Regions from separate parts of the Microbacterium galbinum genome, predicted to be linked through region 1. Evidence: predicted binding sites of a transcription regulator. Region 1 holds the regulator's gene; each other region holds the start of a gene.
What was found. The regulator HrcA, encoded in region 1, represses chaperone genes, less so after heat shock. The targets are predictions, from matches to a motif close to TTNGCACTCGNNNNNNNCGAGTGCNAA.
Positions count from the first base shown of each region.

Region 2: the regulator HrcA is predicted to act here: its motif matches at 1,968-1,994, upstream of groES (co-chaperone GroES).
Region 3: the regulator HrcA is predicted to act here: its motif matches at 1,321-1,347, upstream of groL (chaperonin GroEL).

Region 1 is NZ_JAHWXM010000001.1:210,174-215,551, reverse strand. It holds gene KZC52_RS01055 (PhoH family protein) at 1-119, opposite strand, end outside; gene KZC52_RS01050 (histidine triad nucleotide-binding protein) at 211-561, opposite strand; gene KZC52_RS01045 (16S rRNA (uracil(1498)-N(3))-methyltransferase) at 604-1,332, opposite strand; gene dnaJ (molecular chaperone DnaJ) at 1,336-2,451, opposite strand; gene hrcA (heat-inducible transcriptional repressor HrcA) at 2,488-3,522, opposite strand; gene KZC52_RS01030 (carboxylesterase/lipase family protein) at 3,625-5,046, shown strand; gene hemW (radical SAM family heme chaperone HemW) at 5,063-5,378, opposite strand, start outside.
Region 2 is NZ_JAHWXM010000001.1:1,280,379-1,285,756, forward strand. It holds gene KZC52_RS06205 (polysaccharide pyruvyl transferase family protein) at 2-1,531, shown strand; gene groES (co-chaperone GroES) at 1,585-1,881, opposite strand; gene KZC52_RS06215 (THUMP-like domain-containing protein) at 2,021-3,220, shown strand; gene KZC52_RS06220 (hypothetical protein) at 3,222-4,337, opposite strand; gene KZC52_RS06225 (hypothetical protein) at 4,334-5,377, opposite strand.
Region 3 is NZ_JAHWXM010000002.1:239,997-245,374, forward strand. It holds gene groL (chaperonin GroEL) at 1-1,284, opposite strand, end outside; gene KZC52_RS15240 (LytR C-terminal domain-containing protein) at 1,409-1,981, opposite strand; gene KZC52_RS15245 (DUF3263 domain-containing protein) at 2,007-2,264, opposite strand; gene KZC52_RS15250 (DUF2332 domain-containing protein) at 2,274-3,266, opposite strand; gene msrB (peptide-methionine (R)-S-oxide reductase MsrB) at 3,338-3,748, shown strand; gene KZC52_RS15260 (nitroreductase family protein) at 3,745-4,323, shown strand; gene KZC52_RS17625 (DMT family transporter) at 4,324-5,262, opposite strand; gene KZC52_RS15270 (SOS response-associated peptidase family protein) at 5,333-5,378, shown strand, end outside.

The DNA.
Region 1 (5,378 bases):
ACCGCCGATGCCGAACCGCTGAGCGTGATCTCGTTGCCGCGCACGAGGACCTGCACATCGCGGTGCTCCTTCTCGAGCATCCGCAGGAGCCGGTCCTGCGGACCGAGCAGCTGCACCATCGCGACGCCGTCGGCGTAGATCTTCTCGACGGACTCCGGAGCGGATGCTCCGCTGCGGCGTTCCGGGATCTCAGGACTCTGGTCGTGGTTTTCAGGCACCGACACTCTTCTCGTTCAGTCCCCCGCCCAGCACGTGGGCGTGGACGTGGAACACGGTCTGTCCGGCGTTCGGGCCGGAGTTGAAGACGAGGCGGTAGTCGCCGTCGTCGGTGTGCTGCGCGGCGAGTTCCTTTGCGAAGGAGACCATCTCGGCGAGCAGCGTCGGGTCACCCGCCGCGATCTCGGCGACGTCGCGGTACTCCGCGGTCTTCGGGATCACCAGGAGGTGGACCGGAGCCTGGGGCGCGATGTCACGGATGGCGAACACGCGTTCGGTCTCACCGAGGACCTCTGCGGGGATCTCACCGTTCAGGATGCGCGTGAAGATCGAGGGTTCGCTCATGTTCCCAGTCTAGCGGCGGGGTCCGCCGGCACGGCGGTGCGCTCACCAGCGGCGGAGGGCGACGGAGAGCACCGCGATCGCCGCGGGTCCGGCCGTCGAGGTGCGCAGCACCGTGTCTCCCAAGAGCACGCGCTCGGCGCCCGCCGCGGTCAACCGGGCGATCTCGTCGTCCGAGACGCCACCTTCGGGTCCGACGACCAGCACGATGTCGCGGTCGTCCGCGGTGATCTCCGACAGTCGGGTCGTCGCCGACGGGTCGAGGATCAACACGCGCTCCACGTTCGCACGGGTCGCCAGCTCCCCCGTGCTCGCGGGAGCCGCGACCTCGGGGACCCACGGCCGATGAGCCTGTTTGGCGGCCTCGCGAACGATCGTCGCCCACCGCTCACGGCCCTTGACGGCCTTGGGCCCCTCCCAGCGGGAGACGCTCCGGCTCGCCTGCCAGGGCACGATCTCGTCGACGCCCAGCTCGCAGGCGGCCTGCACCGCGAGCTCGTCGCGGTCACCCTTCGCGAGCGCCTGCGCGAGGACGATGCGCGGGGTCGGCGACGGGTGCACGGCCCGATCGGAGATCCGCACGTCCACTCGTGCGGGAGCGACCTCCTCGGCGACGCCCTGGAGCCAGACGCCCCGACCGTCACCGATCGTCACCTGCTCCCCCACACGGAGGCGACGGACGACCGCCGCATGCTTCGCCTCGGCACCGGTCAGCGACACGAGGTCGCCGGGCTCGGCATCCGACGACGTTTCGACGAGGAAATGCAGCGCCATGGCTCAGTGCGTGCGGAAGCGGTCGCGGAGCTTGGAGAAGAGACCCTGCTGGAACTGCGCCAGCTGGGGCGCCGGAGCCTTCGCCTTCTTCGCGAAGTCCTCGATGAGCGCCCGCTGCGCGGAGTCGAGCTTGGTCGGAGTCACCACCTGCACGCCGACGCGCAGGTCGCCCCGCTGCGAACCGCGGAGCGGCGTGATGCCGCGTCCCTTGATCGTGAGCACGTCGCCGGACTGCACGCCCGCGCGCACCTCGAGATCCACCGCACCGTCGAGGCCCTGGATCGAGGTCTCGGTGCCGAGGATCGCATCGGTCATCGATACCTCGAGCGTCGCGAGCAGGTCGTCTCCGTCACGGCTGAACGCCGCGTGCGGGTTGACCGTGACCTCGACGTACAGGTCGCCGTTCGGGCCGCCGGCCTTGCCGACCTCACCGGAGCCGGGCAGCTGCAGGCGCAGGCCGGTCTCGACGCCGGCGGGGATGTCGAGCGAGACGGTACGACGAGAGCGCACGCGCCCCTGACCGCCGCAGGTACCGCACGGGTACGGGATGGTCGTGCCGTAGCCCTCGCACGTGCCGCAGGGCTGCGAGGTGACGACGTTGCCGAGCAGGCTGCGCACCGTGCGCTGGACGTGTCCGGAACCGCCGCAGATGTCGCAGGTGACGGGCGACGTGCCCTCCTGGCAGCAGGAACCCTGGCACGTCTCGCAGAGCACAGCGGTGTCGACCTCGATGTCGCGGTGCGCACCGAAGACGACGTCGCCGAGGTCGAGGGTGACCCGCACCAGCGCGTCCTGCCCCCGTTCGCGGCGGGAACGCGGGCGCGCACGCCCACCACCCTGTCCCGCGCCGAAGAACGTCTCGAAGATGTCGCCGAAGCCGCCGAACCCTCCGCCGAAGTTCCCGGCCTCGCCGTCTCCCCCGCCCATGTCGTAGCGGCGGCGGGAATCGTCGTCGCTGAGCACGTCGTACGCGTGCGTGACGAGCTTGAACTTCTCCGCCGCGTCCTCGCCCGGATTCACATCCGGGTGCAGCTGACGCGCGAGGCGCCGATACGCCTTCTTGATCTCGTCGGTGGAAGCGTCCCGGGACACCCCGAGAACCTCATAATGGTCCGCCACGATCGCCTTTCTGCGTTGTTCTTCGTCGACGGCCGCTCAGCGGCTCGTCTCGTCTTCGTCGAGCATCCGCGTCAGGTAGCGGGCCACGGCCCGCGCCGCCGCGAGATTGCTCGGATAGTCCATGCGCGTCGGGCCCATCACGCCGACCCGCGCCGTGCCGCTGGGGGCGGCGTAGTTGCTCGCGACGATCGACGCCTCGCCCAGCCCGAACGGGGCGTTCTCGGTGCCGATGCTGGCCGCGAGGCCGTGCTCGTCGGTGACCATCTCGCTCATGAGCCGCAGGAGCGTCACCTGCTCCTCGATCGCCTCGAGCAGCGGATGGATGCTTCCGCGGAAGTCCTGCTCGCGACGCGCGAGCGTCGCGGCCCCCGCCATCACCAGGCGCTCCTGACGGAACGTACCCAGCTCGTCGACGATCACGGTGGCGAGAGCCCGCAGTGCGGCATCGCCGGGAGCGGCCTCGGGCGCCGCCAGCAGCGTCTGCAGACGGTCGGCCGCGTCACTGACGGCCTGCCCCGTGAGCAGGGCGGAGAGCCGCGCGCGGAGCATGATCGCATCACCGTCGTCGATCTCGATCGGCAACGGGGCCATCCGCTGCGAGACGCCGCCGGCGTCGGTGACGAGCACGACGAGCATGCGGGTCGGGGCGAGCGGCACGAGTTCGATGTGGGTGAGGTGCGCACGGGCGAACGACGGGTACTGCGCGAGCGCGACCTGACCCGTCAGCTGCGTCAGCACGCGCACGGTGCGCACCATCAGGTCGTCGAGATCGCTCGGCGCCGCCAGGAACGACTCGATCGCCGTTCGCTGAGCGGACGAGAGCGGGCGCAGCTGGGCGAGATGATTGACGAAGACGCGGTACCCCTTGTCGGTGGGCACGCGGCCCGACGAGGTGTGCGGCGCGGTGATGAGCTCCTCGTCCTCGAGGAGCGCCATGTCGTTGCGGATCGTGGCTGCGGAGACCCCGAAGGAGTGGCGGTCGACGATGGAACGGCTGCCGACGGGTTCGTGGGTCTCGACGTAGTCCTGCACGATCGCGCGGAGAACCTGGAGTCCTCGCTCTGTGACCATCGCCCTTCCCTTCCGTTGGCACTCGGACGTTCAGAGTGCCAATCCTACCCCGCCCGCGGCTCGTCTCGTCGGAGGTCCGGGCTCCGCCCTAGGATGACGACCATGACCGCCCCCACCGCCGAGCTGTCCACCGGAATCGTCGAGGGATCGAGCGAGGGCGGGGTATCCCGGTTCCTCGGCATCCCCTACGCCGCCCCTCCCTTCGGCGAGAACCGGTTCCGGGAACCGCGGCCGGCGACTCCGTGGACCGGCGTGCGTCCCGCCACGGCCTTCGGGCCCACGGCCCCGCAGTCGCCGTATCCCGGCGCGATCGGCGAGCTGCTCGGATCGTTCAGGATCGACGGTGACGACATCCTGACCGCCAACGTCTGGGCGCCGACGGATGCCGAGCGCGCCCCGGTGCTGCTGTGGATCCACGGCGGAGCGCTCGAGCGCGGCACCGCGGCGCTTCCGCTCTACGACGGGGCCGGCTTCGCCGCCGCAGGGATCGTCTTCGTGTCGATCAACTACCGCCTCGGCTCGGAGGGTTTCTCGGTGCTCGACGACGCCCCGCGCAATCTCGGCCTCCGGGACGCGGCCGCAGCTCTCGAGTGGGTGCATCGCGAGATCGGCGCGTTCGGCGGCGACCCCGCACGCATCACCCTCATGGGGGAATCGGCCGGAGGCGCGATCGTCGCGGGCCTTCTCGCGCGCGACGACTCCCGCACCCTCGTCGCGCGCGCGATCATCGAGTCCGGCCCGTTGGAGGCGCAACCGCCGCAGAAGGCGGGGCGGGTGACCGCGGTTCTCGCGAAGCGGCTCGGCATCCGCGCCGATCGTGCGTCGTTCGCGTCCGTCCCTCCCGAGAAGCTGCTCGAGGCGCGTCGCGCGCAGTCCGCGGGCTCGTCGCCGCTGGGCGGAGCGCCGGGGTTCCAATTCGCGATCGATCCGGACAGCCTTCCGCGCTCGCCTCACGAGGTCCTGCCGACCATCGACACGCCGCTGCTCATCGGCAGCAACACCGATGAGTACCGGCTCTGGTTCACACCCGAGACCCTCGCCGAGATCCGCCCGCTCAAGCTCTTCATCGCACGTCTGGCCCTGGGAATCCCGCGCCGAGCCGTATCGGAGTACCGGAAGGCGTTCCCGAAGGCCTCCACCGGCGAGATCTTCGGACAGTTGGCGACCGACGTGATGCTGCGCGCGCCACTCTCGCGCGCGGCGCGCGCCCGCCCCGCGCTCACCTTCGTCTACGAGTTCGCGTGGCCGAGCCCGGTGCGCGACCTGCGTGCCGCACACGCTCTCGAGCTCGGATTCGTCTTCGACCGTCTGGCGGATGCCGAGGCGCAGCGCCTCGCGGGCGCCGATGCACCCCAGGCTCTCGCCGACGAGATGCACGCCGCCTGGATCTCCTTCGTCACGACAGGTTCGCCCGGCTGGGCGGCGTACGGCGCCGACCGCACGACACGGGTGTTCGACACGACGAGCGGCACGCTCCCCCAGCGGCGCACCGCCGGAATGGATCTGCTCCCGACCCGGAGCTGACCGCTTCGCTCCCGCGTCAGTCGGTGAGCTCGCGCACGACGGCATCGGCCAGGAGCCGTCCGCGCAGCGTCAACTGCACCCGACCCTGCACCGCGGCGCGGGCGTCGACGAGGCCGTCGGCGATGAGACCCGCGACGTTCGCGCGATTGCCGGACGGCAGGTCGGCCACCGCGATGCCCTCGACGAGGCGGCTCTGCAGCAGCACCCGTTCGAGCATCCGTGCGCCCTCGTCCGGACGCTCGGTGCCGGCCGCCGGAGAATCGGATGCCGAAAGCCGCTGCGCGTACGCCGCCGGATGCTTGACGTTCCACCAGCGGAGTCCGGCGACGTGG
Region 2 (5,378 bases), 1.1 Mb from region 1:
CGTGCCCCCGCACACGCTCCCCCCGGTCGTCGCGTGCGGCGCCTACGAACGCGACAACCTCGGCGATCTGCTCTTCTTCGTGGTCGCCGATCACTTCGCGCGCGGCATCGTCGATGTCGAGTACACCGCGCCGATCGCCGTCGACATGTCCGCGCTCCTCGGGCGGCGGATCACCGCGACCGGCCCGACCCTCACCGAGAAGCCCGCCACGGGCATCTGGACCGTCGGTGGCGAGGTCGGCTCCACGCAGCGCGAGTACGTCTACCGGACCGCCGTCGACGACGCCGAGTGGTCGCGGTTCTCGTCACTCGACGCGGCCGAACAGGACGCGCTCCTCGACGAGGTGATGAACGCACGGATGGAGTCGCCGTACGTGCCGCGACCGAGCGCGTTCCCCCGCAACCGCGGGGCGCGCCTGGTGCTCAACTCCGTCGGAGTCTCGGGCATCGGCGGCCTGACTCCCTGGCGTGCCGCCGTCGCCACGAGCGCCCTGCGCGAAGCGCGCTACATCTCGGTCCGTGATCCGAAGTCCGCCGAACTGCTCGAGCGCCTCGGCATCCCGCACCGTCTCGCGCCCGACCTCGTCCACACGATCGCGTCGGTCCTACCGATCGATGCACCCCGCGACAGCTCCGTGCTCCTTCAGCTGTCGGAAGGACACATCCGCACGTACGGCATCGAGGCATGGACCGACGCCATCGTCGCGTGCTCGGAACTCGGGGATCATCCCATCCGGCTCTTCGTCGCCGGATCAGCGCCCGCGCACGATTCGATCGAGCGCTACCGCGAACTCATCGACCGGGTCTCGGCCGAGCGCCCGGACTGGGACATCGCCCTCAGCGACGCACGCTCGATCGACGACCGTGTGCGCGAGATCGCCACGGCCTCCCTCTGGATCGGCAGCTCATTGCACGGCCGCATCCTCGCGTGCGCCTACGGCACGAAGCGCCTCAGCATCGCCAAGCCGAAGGTCGACGTCTACGCCGAAACCTGGGACGCGGACTTCCCGTTCGGCATCGAGCCCTCCAGCCTTCCTGCTGCCGTGACCGCAGCACTCGAACACGAGCCGGATGCTGCGCATGCCGCGGCCCTCGCGGACTCCGCGCGCAAGAGCGTGGTCGACGCCCTGGCGGTCTTCACCGAAGCGGACGACGCGCCGGAGAGCGACGCTCTCGCCATCCGCATCGACGAGGTCACCCAGCTCCAGATCGCAGCGATGCGACTCGAGCACGAGCATGCCGAGGCGGTGCGCTTCGGCAAGGAGCGCGCAGCCGAGGCCCTCCGACTCGCCGGCGACAGGGATGAGCAGCGTCGGGCCCGGCAGGCCGTCGAGAAAGAACTCGCCGAATCACACGCTCGACTGAAGAAAGCGGAAACCGAGCTCGAGAGCCTGCGTTCACGGCTGCACGAGATCGAGACGAGCACGTCGTGGAAGATCGGATCGCGCCTCACCTCCGTGGCGCATGCGCTGCGACTTCCCCGACCGTCGTCGCTCCGACGGCGCGGGCGCGACGACTCCGCCGCGCGCTGACGAGAAGGGGCCCGGATGCCGAAGCATCCGGGCCCCTTCTCGGGAACGCTGAATCAGCGGACGACGACCGCCAGGACGTCGCGAGCCGACAGGACGAGGAATTCGTCCGCACCGAACTTGACCTCGGTGCCGCCGTACTTGCTGTAGAGCACGCGGTCGCCGACGGCGACGTCGAGCGGAACGCGGTTGCCGTTGTCGTCGATGCGACCGGGGCCGACCGCCACGACCTCGCCCTCCTGGGGCTTCTCCTTGGCGGTGTCGGGGATGACCAGGCCACTCGCGGTGGTCTGCTCGGCCTCGACCTGCTTGATGACGATGCGGTCCTCGAGCGGCTTGATGGAAACCGACACGGTCTACCTCTTCTTTCTTGACGCTGACACGAAAGACTTGTTCGCACTCTCAACCCGAGAGTGCTAACGCCAGTGTAGGCGCTTCGCTGGCACTCATGCAACGCGAGTGCCAGCCCCGCCGCCCGCGTAGGCTGAGCGAGTGGAGATGTCTGAGCTGCAAGCACTGCTGACCCCCGTCGGGCTGGAGTTGCTGGATGCGCTCGGCAGCGTCGAGTCGACGGACGAGGTCACGCGCGCGGTGTCGCGGTTGCGGGCCGACGGACACTCCCCCGAACTCGTCTCGGCCGTGGTCGGCCAGGCGCACCTGCGTGCGAAGGCGGGAGCGAAGTTCGGACCGTTCGCCGAGCGGATGCTGTTCACCCGCGCGGGCCTCGAGCAGGCCACACGTCTCGGCGTCGCCGCCCGCCACGCCCAGCGCATGCGCAGCGCGGGGCTGACCCGCATCGCCGACCTCGGCTCCGGGATCGGCGGCGATGCCCTCGCCTTCGCCGGAGCCGGTCTCGATGTGCTCGCGGTCGACGCCGACCCGGTGACCGCGGCGATCGCGGCGTACAACCTCGCCCCGTTCGGTGAGAGCGCGACCGTGCAGCACGGCACGGCCGAGAGCGCCGACCTCGACGGGCGCGACGCGGTGTGGATGGACCCCGCCCGGCGCACGGCCGGGCACAGCGAGACCCGTCGCGTCTCGCCCGACGACTACTCCCCCTCGCTGGACTGGGCATTCGCGCTCGCGTCCCGCGTGCCGACCGGGATCAAGCTTGGCCCCGCACACGATCGCGATGCGCTGCCGGCCGATGCCGAGGCCCAGTGGGTCAGCGCCGACGGCAGCGTGGTCGAGCTCGTGCTCTGGACCGGGGCTCTTGCCCGGGCCGGCGTGCGCCGCGCCGCGCTCGTGATCCGCGGCGAGCGCTCGCACGAACTCACCGCCGGCGCCGACGCCGTCGACGCCGAGGTGCGCCCGCTCGGCGCCTTCCTGCACGAACCCGACGGAGCGGTGATCCGGGCTCGTCTGATCGGCGACGTCGCCCGCAGCCTCGATGCCGGCATGCTCGACGAGAAGATCGCCTATCTGACCTCGGATGCCGCGCTCACCAGCCCCTTCGTGCAGTCCTTCCGGGTGCGCGAGACGATGGCCGCGAACCCGAAGGCGATCAATGCCGTGCTCAGGGCGAACGACATCGGCACGCTGGAGATCAAGAAGCGCGGAGTCGATATCGACCCGGCGCAGTTCCGCAAGAAGCTCACGCTGCGCGGTGGTGCCTCGGCCACGTTGATCCTGGTGCGGGTCGGAGACCAGCGCCGCGCGATCCTCGCCGACCGGGTGTCCGCCGCCGAGTAGGTCAGCCGGCTCGGGCTTCGGTGATCGTCAGGTAGGGCGTCTGGCTCGCGGTGAAGGCGAGAGTGAGCGACGAGCCGGGCCCGGAACCCGATCCGTCGTCCGACACGAAGGTGGACAGGCCGACGTCGATCGCCGTCGTGGAGGGCAGGCAGACCGCATCGAGCTGTGCGGCATCGACGATCAGGCAGGCCTCGGGCTCGACCGTCTCGCCGTATCGATTCGCCATCCAGACCGGCTCGTCTCGGAAGTAGCCGACGACGCTCAGGTTCATCTCGAAGCCCTGCGCGACGAGTTCCTCGGCCCGCGTGCGCTCGTCGCCGACGAACTGGGCGAGGATCGATGACGACGAGTCCCATTGCTGGATCGATGCGATCGGATCGCCGTCGGTGGCGACCACGATGTACGCATTGATCGTCGTGAAGACGGCGGTCACCTCGTCGACGGTCTCGCCGGGGCGCATGACCGCGACGTTGATTCCGACGTTCTGGAAATCGGACGTGCGCTGGCACTGGGATTGCGTCGCCTCGTCGACATCGACGACGGCGCAGGTCAGATCCCCTTCGCCCTTGGTGCCCAGCCAGACGATCGCACCGGAGTCGTCGTCCTGCCCGACCGCACGCAGCGTGCCGGGATCGAAGTCGGATTCGTCTTCGAGGAGAGCGCGCCGCTCCTGCTGCTCCGCGGTCAGCGCTATCGCATCGGACGGCGGCGCGAAGACGGCCCAGCCGATGCCGATCCCCAGCACGAGCATCAGCACTGCGGAGACCGTCACGAACCGCCAGTGCCGACGCAGCACCGCGTGCGTCCCCGGAGCCGCCTCCGGTTCTCGTGCGTCGATGGGGGCAGTCTCCGTAGCATCCGTCCCTTCCACCTGTCCGAGTGCGAGGGACTCCTCGAGGCTCGGCGCACGGTCGGTCGGACGATCGGATGCCGGAGCGGTCACCGTCGCGCGTGGAACCGCATGGTTCCTCTCGGGGAACGGGTCTGCGGATCCGGGGATGATGGTGCGACGACCCTGTTCGAGCTCACGCAGACGACTGGCCTCGTCTCGCGTCAGCGCGGCTGCGCGGCCGTACGCCTTGCGCTGCAGATCTCGCAGTTCGCCGTCAGTGCTCACTTCGCTTCTCCCGGCGCCGACTCCCGGGCGATCTCGAGGTACGACGGCCCCGCCCCGTAGGCATAGGTGATGCGGGTCGTCCCTCCGGTCTCCTCATCCGGGCGTTCGAACGCCAGGGACCGGGCACCCGCCTCCTCCGCGGCGTTCGGGTCGCACACCGAAAGCGGGGCTTCCCCGGAGCCGTCGTAGATCACGCACGTCTGCCCTGTCGCCGTGCGCGTGGCCGCCCATACGGGAGTGTCGCGGTCGTACCCGGCGATCCACAGACTCGTCCGCTCGAACCCGAGTGCCACGAGATTCTCTGCGATTCGCGACTGGTCCTCGTCGTAGAGCATGCCGTAGTTGTCGGCCTCGCCGTAGAGGAAGCTCTGCGAGAGCACCGCCGGGCGTCCGTCGAGAGTCAGGAACAGCTGCGCCGACACCTGGCGCTTGAGCTCGTCATCGACGTCGACGGTCAACGCCGCATCCATCCCCGAGGAGCGCACCGCATCCGTGCCGTTGCACGTCGGTCGGTACACTTCGCCATCGCTGAACACGAGGCATGTGGAGGCCCCGTCCCCCTTCGTCGCGGCCCACACGACCACGTCGGCCTCGACCGCCATGACTCGGATCGAACCGGCGTCGTACTCGCCGCCGTCGACGAGGCGCTGCTGCCACTGCTGCTGCGCCTCGCTGATCACGATGACGTGTTCGGCCGGCCGCGTGAGCAGCCAGCCGGCGACCGTGCCGATCCCGAAGACCACGACGATCGCGACCGCGATGGTGATCGTCCGTCGTATCGCCGACCGACGGGGCCGGTCGATGGACGGATTCTCCGCGCTCTCCTGGTCGTGCGGGTGTGCATCGATCTCCGACGGGGCGACCTCGCCGCCGGGGGTGACCGGCTCCGGACCGGAGGGATGCTCGACATCAGGGTCCCGGTCACGACGTGAACCGAGTTCCTCGAGACGTGCCATCTCAGCGGTGGTCAACCTGCCCTCACGCCCGTAGGCGCGCGCCTGCAGGGCGCGCAGTTCGACGGCTTCCTCGGCGTCGAGCATC
Region 3 (5,378 bases), on a different contig from region 1:
CAGACCGTTGAGCGCCTTCGTGCCCGACTGGATCAGCGCGACGCCACCACCGGGGACGATGCCCTCTTCGACGGCTGCCTTCGCGTTGCGGACGGCGTCCTCGATGCGGTGCTTGCGCTCCTTGAGCTCGACCTCGGTGGCCGCGCCCGCCTTGATGACGGCGACGCCACCGGCGAGCTTCGCCAGGCGCTCCTGCAGCTTCTCGCGGTCGTAGTCGCTGTCGGTGTTCTCGATCTCGCGACGGATCTGGGTCACGCGACCCTCGATCTGCTCGGCCTCACCGGCACCCTCGACGATCGTGGTCTCGTCCTTGGTGACGATGACCTTGCGGGCACGACCCAGCAGGTCGAGCGTGGCGTTCTCGAGCTTCAGGCCGACCTCTTCGGTGATGACCTGACCACCGGTGAGGATCGCGATGTCCTGCAGCTGCGCCTTGCGACGGTCGCCGAAGCCGGGAGCCTTGACGGCGACCGACTTGAAGATGCCCTTGAGCTTGTTGAGCACGAGAGTCGCGAGAGCCTCGCCCTCGACGTCCTCGGCGATGATGACGAGCTCCTTGCCGTCCTGGATCACCTTGTCGACGATCGGCAGGAGGTCCTTGATGTTGGAGACCTTCTGGTTCGCGATCAGGATGTAGGGGTCCTCGAAGACGGCTTCCTGACGGTCGGGGTCCGTGACGAAGTACGGGTTCAGGTAGCCCTTGTCGAAGCGCATGCCCTCGGTGAGCTCGAGCTCGGTGCCGAAGGTCTGCGACTCCTCGACGGTGACCACACCCTCCTTGCCGACCTTGTCGATCGCCTCGGCGATGAGCTCGCCGATCGCGGGGTCTGCGGCGGAGATGGATGCCGTGGCGGCGATCTGCTCCTTCGACTCGATCTCCTTGGCGCTGGAAAGCAGCTCCTCGGTGATCGCGGCGACGGCCTTCTCGATGCCGCGCTTGAGCGAGATCGGGTCGGCGCCGGCTGCGACGTTGCGCAGTCCCTCGCGGACCAGGGCCTGTGCGAGGACCGTGGCGGTGGTGGTTCCGTCACCGGCGACGTCGTCGGTCTTCTTGGCGACCTCCTTGACGAGCTCCGCGCCGATCTTCTCGTACGGGTCGTCCAGCTCGATCTCCTTGGCGATGGACACACCGTCGTTCGTGATCGTGGGGGCGCCCCACTTCTTCTCGAGCACGACGTTGCGACCGCGCGGGCCGAGGGTCACCTTGACCGCGTCGGCGAGGATGTTGAGGCCGCGCTCGAGGCCGCGGCGGGCCTCCTCATCGAAAGCAATGATCTTTGCCATGAGTTTTTTCGTCCCTCCTGGACGTAGACGTTGGGTTTAGCACTCAGAGTGTGAGAGTGCTAACGCCATTCTGGCACTCGACCCCTGCGAGTGCAAGCCGCGGACGGAGGGTGCCCGACGCGTCTCAGGGAGCGGGCGTCTCGGCCGAAGTCTCGGGCGCCGTGGCGGAGCGATCGAGGCCGACGACGATCGTGAGCTGCTTCGCCTCGCCGTCGTTGAGGTCGGCGTAGAAGTCGCTCTGCTCGACCGCCGCTCCCCCGATGAGGTCGGCGACGCCGAGTGCGGCCGGACGATCGGCCTCGTCGACGTAGTACACCGTGGTGGTCTCGAAGTCCTGGCTGCCGCTGTCGCTCGCGTACACGGTGGCGAACCCGGCGTTGAGCAGGGTGTCGCGCATCTGCTCGTCGAGACCCTCATCGGGCGTCGCGTTGAGGATCGTCACCTCGAACGTCGTGTCGACCACACCCGTCTCGACCGGGGTCGGCTCGGCGGTCGGTACCGCTTCGGGGAAGAGGTCGATCCGCCCCATCACGACCAGCGAGCCGAAGATGCCCACGATGATGAGCACGAGCGCCGCGACGAACGACCACAGCAGCACCACCCATCCGTTCATCCCCGGCGCTTCGGCGCGGTGCGCCCCGACGCGGCCGGATGAGCGGGGGACGTCGTCGAAACGATCACGGGTGGGCTTGGACACCCCACGATGCTATCCGAGAGCGCGGTCAGCCCACGAAACCGGGCGTCCGTGCCGAACGGCGCACGACGCGCGCGTCGCGCAGACGCCGCAGCCGACGGATCAGCATCGGATCGAACTCGAGGGCGGCATCCGACTCGATCAGCCGGCCGAGGAGCTGGTAGTAGCGCGCGGCACTCATGCCCAGCTGCGCCCGGATCGCCTCCTCCTTGGCCCCGCTGTGCCGGGGCCAGACCGTCTCCAGCGCGAGGATCGCGCAGTCGCGCTCCGTGAGGTCACCGATCATGTGCCCAGGTTAGGACGGGTGCGGCCGCTCGGCCGCGCGCCACTCCCACCACGCGCCGAGCGGATCGGCCGCCGCACGCACCCGCCCGTCGAGCGCGACCGCGAACCCGGGCCACGCCTCCACGTCGATCGGCGGCTCCCAGACGTCCAGCAGGCCGGGCGGGTCGATCGTGACCCACCGCGCCGGGAGCTCACGGATGCGGGCGACCAGAGCCGACCTGGCGGCGCGCGGGATGTGCACGAGCACGCCGGGGGTGGTGATCACGAGCGTCGCCCCGACCGGCGCCCGGGCGACGAGAGCATCGAGGCGTTCGAGCGCGTCGCCGGCGACGAGCGTCGGCGGATCGGATGCCGCGATGTCGAGCGCCGCCGCGATCCGCTGCTCGCGGCCGGTCTCCCCCGGCCACACGAGCCCCTGCAACCACCGACGATCGTCGGCATCGCGGGCATCGAGCGGTGCGAGATCGATCCCGGCGCGCCACACGATCTCGGGCAGCCGCAGGTCCGGAAGCTCCCCGTCGACCCGACTGGCGAGCACGACCGGGGAGACCCCGTCGAGCGGATCGAGCGCCACCCGCGCCTCGCCATCGGAGCCGCTGAAGCGGTACGAGTAACGATCCGGGTAGAGGCAGAGGCCCGCGGATGCCCCGATCTCCAGCAGCGCGATCGGTCCGTCGATCTCCGACAGCACCGGGAGGAGCGCCGCGAGCCGGAGCGGCTCGTTGGTCTGCAGCGAGCGCGCGGAGCACTGGGCGACGACGGCATCCGCGTTCCGGAGCACGAAGTCCCGCCACACCGGATATCCCTCGAGCGCTGCTCCGAGAAGCCGGGTCACCGCGAACACCAGCGGCGGCTGACGCCGATTCTCGGGGATCCGCGCGAGCACTTTCTGCACCGGGCCGTCGCCGGCGACGCCCGCCGCCCACTCCGCGTAGAGCGCGCTGCGACCGGGCGCCTCCTTCTCGGCGAAGCGCGCGTAGCGCTCGCGAACAGCATCCGTCATCCCTCCATTGTGGATGCACGCAGCCCGGCGCCCCGCGACAGGGGAGAATGGAGAGGACCCCAGGAGGACTCATGTCGTACAGCGTGGAAAAGACCGAAGACGAGTGGCGCAAGGAGCTCGGCGACGACCAGTACGCCGTGCTGCGCCAGGCGGCGACCGAGCGCGCCTGGACCGGCGAGCTGCTCGACGAGGGACGCGCCGGCCTCTACACCTGCGGCGCATGCGGCGCCGAGCTCTTCCAGAGCGGCACGAAGTTCGACTCCGGCTGCGGCTGGCCGAGCTTCTACGAGTCGATCCGCCCCGAGGCCGTCGAGCTCATCGAGGACACCTCGCTCGGCATGGTCCGCACCGAAGTGCGGTGCGCGACGTGCGGATCGCACCTCGGCCATGTCTTCCCCGACGGCTTCGGCACCCCGACCGGCGACCGCTACTGCATGAACTCGCTGGCGATGAACTTCACTCCCGAGGCCCCCGAGGCGTGAGCGCGCTCGACGCCGTCCGCTCGCGGCAGTCCTGGTCGAAGGTCACCGAGGAGGCGCCCTCCCGCGAGGAGCTCCTTCCGCTGATCGCCGCCGCCGGGCGCGTGGCCGATCATTCGTCGCTGCGGCCGTGGCGACTGATCGAGCTGCGCGGTGACGACCGGCTCGCCCTGGGCGCCGCGATCGCGAAGGCCGAGGGCGAGAAGAAGCCGTCGACCAAGCCGCTGCGTGCGTCGCTGCTGATCGCGGTGGTCGGCAGCTATCGCACGAACCACAAGGTGCCGGTGTGGGAGCAGGAGGCGGTCGCCTCCGGTGTCGCGCACACGCTGAGCCTGCTGCTCGACGAAGCCGGGTGGGGCGTGTTCTGGCGCACCGGCGGATACACGCGGTCGAAGGCGGTCGCGCGGGCGCACGGACTGGCGAAGAACGAGGTGCTGCTGGGGTGGCTCTACGTCGGCGGCAAGCCGGCGAAGTCCCCGGGGCGGCGCACGCCCGTCGATGCCGACGCGCTGCTGACGCGAATGCCGTCGGACGGGGCGACGAAGGACGAGAAGTCCGAGAAGAAGAAGAACAAGTAGTCAGCGCCGTCGGCGCACGACCGCCACGAGCACGGATGCTGCGGCGATCACCACCATCGTGACGATCTGCCAGGTCGCAGGCCCCGCCTCGGCGGGCCAGATCAGGTCGATCGCGACCGCGGCGACGAGCTGCCCCAGCACCGATCCCAGTCCGAGCAGCAGCACCCCGGTGTGCGCGACGAGGAACGCCCCGAGGAAGATGTAGACGACGCCGAGGAAACCGCCCGCGTACAGCCACGGTTCGGCCGGCAGTCCGTGCGGGGCACCCTGCGAGACGACGCTGATCGCGGCGGCGACGGCGAGCACGACCGTGCCGGCGATGAAGCTCGTCATGGTCGCCACCATGGGCGACGACACGCGCTGCGCCAGGCGTCCGTTCACGGCCTGCTGCCACGCGATGCCCACGCCGGCGGCGAACGGGAGCACGAGCATCCACAGCGGGGCGGTGCGCAGCACGTCTCCGCCCAGCGAGACGCCGACGGCCACCAGCGCGAGCGCGGCACCGGCGACGCGACCCATCGTCACGGCCACGACGCCCGCGGGTCCGAAACCGATCCGGTCGAGCACGAGTCCGTGCAGGGTCTGCCCCGCGACCACTCCCACGGTGAACAGCGAGACCCCGAGCACGGCGGCGGTGAGCCCCTGCGTCGAGACGGTGAGCGCGCCGCAGGCGCCGCCGAGGAGCATCCACGGCGGGATGGTCCTGCCTCGTACTCCGCGGACGAGCCGGACCATACCGGCGCGGCCGGACGGGAGGGAGGCGACGATGACGGCGAGGACGGCCGTACCGACGGCGAAGGAGACGAGACCGGCGACGATCCCATCGCCCAGACGGATGCCGAGGACGCCGTTGATGCGCGCCTGGATCGCGGTCATGACGCCGATCGCCACGGCACCGCCGATCGCGAGCGGCGCGGGGAGCGAACGGGTCGGAGTCACTCGTTTCACGGTACCGGATCCCCCCTCCCGCCCCCTGACGGATGTCGGTGGCCCGGGCTAGCCTGTGGGCATGTGCGCGAGCTATGGACTGGATCCCCGATTCACCGACGCCGAGC